DNA from 2 places in the Bradyrhizobium sp. 6(2017) genome. Region 2 is predicted to be linked to the other one. Evidence: predicted binding sites of a transcription regulator. Region 2 holds the regulator's gene; the other holds the start of a gene.
The links. The regulator PhoB, encoded in region 2, activates phosphate uptake and scavenging genes when phosphate is short. The targets are predictions, from matches to a motif close to TGTCATNNANCTGTCAT.
Positions count from the first base shown of each region.

Region 1: G6P99_RS27850 (OprO/OprP family phosphate-selective porin) is a predicted target of PhoB. The motif match lies at 1,008-1,024, and genes of this name have one in related genera.

Region 1 is NZ_CP049289.2:5,912,344-5,914,546, forward strand. Features, by position in the region: gene G6P99_RS27845 (DegQ family serine endoprotease) at 1-794, opposite strand, end outside; gene G6P99_RS27850 (OprO/OprP family phosphate-selective porin) at 1,086-2,203, shown strand, end outside.
Region 2 is NZ_CP049289.2:1,139,545-1,141,747, forward strand. Features, by position in the region: gene phoU (phosphate signaling complex protein PhoU) at 1-433, shown strand, start outside; gene phoB (phosphate regulon transcriptional regulator PhoB) at 564-1,274, shown strand; gene G6P99_RS05345 (GcrA family cell cycle regulator) at 1,516-2,028, opposite strand.

The DNA.
Region 1 (2,203 bases), 4.8 Mb from region 2:
CCACCGCCCTTCGCGGAGGCCACCACCACGCGCACCATGTTGGCAGGGATCGCAAAGCCGATGCCCTGCGAGCCGCCCGAGCGCGAGAAGATCGCGGTGTTGATGCCGGCGAGCCGGCCGGTCATGTCGACCAGCGCGCCGCCGGAATTGCCGGGATTGATCGCGGCATCGGTCTGAATGAAGAATTGATAATCCGTGATCCCGACTTGAGTGCGCGCCAGGGCCGAGATGATGCCGTGCGTCACGGTCTGGCCGACGCCGAACGGATTGCCGATCGCGAGCACGACGTCGCCGACCTGCAGCTGGTCGGAGTTCGCGAAATCCAGCGTCGCGAACTTCTCCTTGTTGGTCCCCTTCAGCCGCAGCACCGCAAGGTCGGTGCGGCTGTCCTTCAGCACGATCTCAGCCTCATATTCGCGCTTGTCGGCGAGCGAGACCTTCACCTGGTCGGCGCCCTCGATCACGTGATTGTTTGTGACCACGAGGCCCGAGCCATCGACCATCACGCCGGAGCCAAGCGAACGCTGCATCTGCTCGGGCTGCTGCCCGGGCACGCCGAAAAATCGACGAAAAATAGGATCGTCCAGGAATGGATTGCGGTTTTGCACGGTCTTGGCGGCATAGACATTGACCACCGCCGGCTGCACCCGCTGCACGATTGGCGCATAGGACAGCTGCAGCTCAGCCTGCGAGGACGGCACGCGGCGGTCCTGGGCCGCGGCCGGGCCGAGATTCCCGATGAAAGCCAACGTGAAGAGAGCGGATAGGGCAGCAAAGCGGACGGGTCGGAGCATTCTCACCTCTCGTGGAAAACGCCGGAATATAGGCGTGTTCGCCTGGCAATTGAAGGGCGCCGGGCCCGATAACTGCCCCCCGCCGCCGCGGTGCAAAACCCGTGGCAGCCGCGTTGAAGCGCGCCGCCAAACTTCTATGATGATTGTAATCTCACTGCGCCGCTCCGCTTGTTGCCCGCGGACAACAAGCGGAACTGCGATGCTAGGCAGCACTGTCGTGTGTCAGTCACGATCAACTCCTAGGACGTTTCAGTGAGTGAGTGGGGACTTCAAACACAACAGGGGTGCACAATGAGTGCGACAAAAGTTGGTGCAATCGCCATAGGGCTGGCAGGGGCGCTCGCCGCCTCGCCGGCCTATTCACAATCGGCCGGAGGCGGCAGCGATGCGGAGATCGCGCTACTGAAGCAGCAGTTGAAGATGCTCGAGCAGAAGCTCGACAAACTGCAGAAGCAGACCAATGCCAACACCGCGACGGCGGCCAGCGCAAACGCCAACGCGAAGGCCGCGGACGCCAAGGCTGCGCGGGTCGTAACCGCCAATGCCGCCATCCCGGTCAAGGGTCCGGTCGCGCCGTCCGGCGTCGTGGTGACATTGCCGAACAACCGGCCGACGATCTGCACCGCGGACGAACAGAACTGCATCGCGATCACGAGCCGCATCCACTGGGATGTCGGCGGTTACGACTATCGTCCGAACACCGCGGGCACGTCGCCGCAGAAGCTTGACAGCGGCGAGAATCTCCGCCGCGCCCGCATCGGCGTGATCGGCAAATTCTTCGGCGACTGGAATTACGCGCTGATCTACGACTTCGGCGGCTCGTCCGACGGCTTCGGTGGCACGGCGGCGGGATCGCTGCCCGGCGGCGGCACCTCCGGCGTCGAGAATGCCTATCTCAGCTATACCGGCTTCAAGCCGTTCGGCGGCAAGATGGCGATCGAAGGCGGCATCATGGATCTGGCCTGGACGCTCGACGAGTCCACCAGCTCGAACGACATCCTGTTCATGGAGCGCGCCTCGGCCGGCATCATCGCGCAGAACGTCGCGGCAGGTGACTTCCGTTCGACCGTCGGCAGCCGCTGGTGGAATGACCAGCTCTGGGTCGGCGCCTATGCAACCGGACCGACCACCGGCCAGATTCACTCGGCGTCCAGCGTCACCCCGCCCGGATCATCGGAGCAGTATGGCGCGGTCGTCCGTGTCGCCGGCAATCCGATCAGCGGGAATAACTATTCGGTGCATATCGGTGCCGACGCGGAATGGCTGATCCAGCCGCCGCGCAATCTGGTGACGCAGGCGCAGACGCTCACGCTCAGCGACCGGCCCGAGCTGCGCATCGATCCGACGACGCTGATTTCTACCGGTGCGATCGCCAACGTCTCCGGGGCGCAGGTCTACGGCGTCGAGGC
Region 2 (2,203 bases):
CGAGCGGATCGGCGACCTCGCCAAGAACATGGGCAAGCGCGTCGCGGCGCTGGAGAGCGATTTCCAGCCGCTGAAGCTGATCCGCGGCCTCGAGCACATGACCGACCTCGTGCTGTCGCAGGTCAAGTCGGTGCTCGACGCCTATGCCGCGCACGATCTGCCGGCGGCGATGAACGTCTGGAAGGGCGACGAGGAGGTCGATGCGATCTGCACCTCGCTGTTCCGCGAACTGCTCACCTACATGATGGAGGATCCGCGCAACATCTCGTTCTGCATCCATCTGATGTTCTGCGCCAAGAACATCGAGCGGATCGGCGACCACGCCACCAATATCGCCGAGACCGTGTTCTACATGATCGAGGGCCAGCAGATCACCGACAAGCGTCCGAAGGGCGATATGACCAATTTCGCCACCACGGTGCCGGGCAACTAGGGCATGATCCGCATCGGCGGAACCGGATTGTCGTCGCGACAAACCGTTTCCCACGGGGAATATGCTCAGGGGTTGAGTGTTTCGGTTTGCGTTTGGGCAACGGATCACCACAGAGAAAGAACTTAGACCGATGAGCGCACGCATTCTGGTAGTCGAAGACGAGGAAGCGCTGACGACACTGTTGCGCTACAACCTCGATGCGGAAGGCTACGACGTCGAAACGGTGGGACGCGGCGACGACGCCGACACCAGGTTGAAGGAGCGCATCCCCGACCTCGTTGTGCTGGACTGGATGCTGCCGGGCCTGTCCGGCATCGAACTGTGCCGCCGCCTGCGGGCGCGGCCCGAGACCAAGCAGCTTCCGATCATCATGCTGACCGCGCGCGGCGAGGAGAGTGAGCGCGTGCGCGGGCTTGCCACCGGCGCCGACGATTACATCGTCAAGCCGTTCTCGGTGCCCGAGCTGCTGGCGCGGGTGAAGGGCTTGCTGCGCCGTGCGAGCCCGGAGCGGCTTGCCACCGTGCTGACCTATGGCGATATCGAACTCGACCGCGAGAAGCGCCGCGTGGCGCGCTCCGGCCGCCCGATCGATCTCGGGCCGACCGAATATCGTCTGCTCGAATTCTTCCTCGAGCATCCCGGCCGGGTGTTCAGCCGCGAGCAGCTGCTCGACAGCGTCTGGGGCCGCGACATCTATATCGACGAGCGCACCGTCGACGTGCATATCGGCCGCCTGCGTAAGTTGCTCAATCCGGGCCGCGAGCAGGATCCGATCCGCACCGTGCGCGGCGCCGGCTACGCGCTCGACGACCGCTTCGCGAAGGCCGAGCCGCAGCCGTAACGGCCGTGTGGCATTCATAAACCGCAACACGTTGTCGTCCCGGCGAAAGCCGGGACCCATACGCCGCGGCCGGCGCAATCGGCACGCGGCCAGACGGCTTTCAAACAACACCCATTCGTGGTTATGGGTCCCGGCCTGCGCCGGGACGACGCCGGTGATGCATCCGGGCTACGGTTCTCACAAAAAAATCCCCGCTTTCACGGGGATTTCTTTTTCAGTCCTACGCCAGTTTCCCGAGTGCTCACTTGATCTGCGGTTTCGCCGACGGCCGGCGGCGATCGCCGGCGGGCTGGTAGGCGACGCGCGAGTGGTGTGCGCAATAGGGCAGGCCGCCGAGCGCCTTGCCGCCGCAGAAGAAGAATTCCGGGCTCGATGGATCGCCGACCGGCCAGTGGCAGGTGGCTTCGTTCAGCTCGAGCAGCGACAGCCGCTGGCTCATCGGCACCACGTTGTCGTAGGAGATCGGATCGGGCTCCATCTCGACCTCGAAGGCATGCGCCAGCGCGGTGTTGCCGCGCGAGACCGGACGCGCCACCCGCATCATGTGCTGGGCGGGGCGGGCCTTGCGCTGCCGCGGCGCGGCCGTGGAGGGGGCCTTGGCGCGGCCGGAGAGGCCGAGCCGATGCACTTTGCCGATCACGGCATTTCGCGTCACATTGCCAAGTTCCGCGGCGATCTGGCTGGCCGAGAGGCCAGACTCCCAGAGCTTCTTCAGCTGCTCGACGCGATCGTCGGACCAGGTCAATACAGTCATCGCATTCTTCCTTTCGCATGGCGCCGGCCAGTCATTGGAGCGACGCTGCGAGCCAAATCCGGGTCAAAATCCCAGCGGCCAGAATCCCTTAGCCCTCGCCGGGCGCGGTCTTGCGCCCGAACGTTTACGTGTGACACGAAGGCTACTTAGAGGGTCCAGTACTGCCGCACGAGAT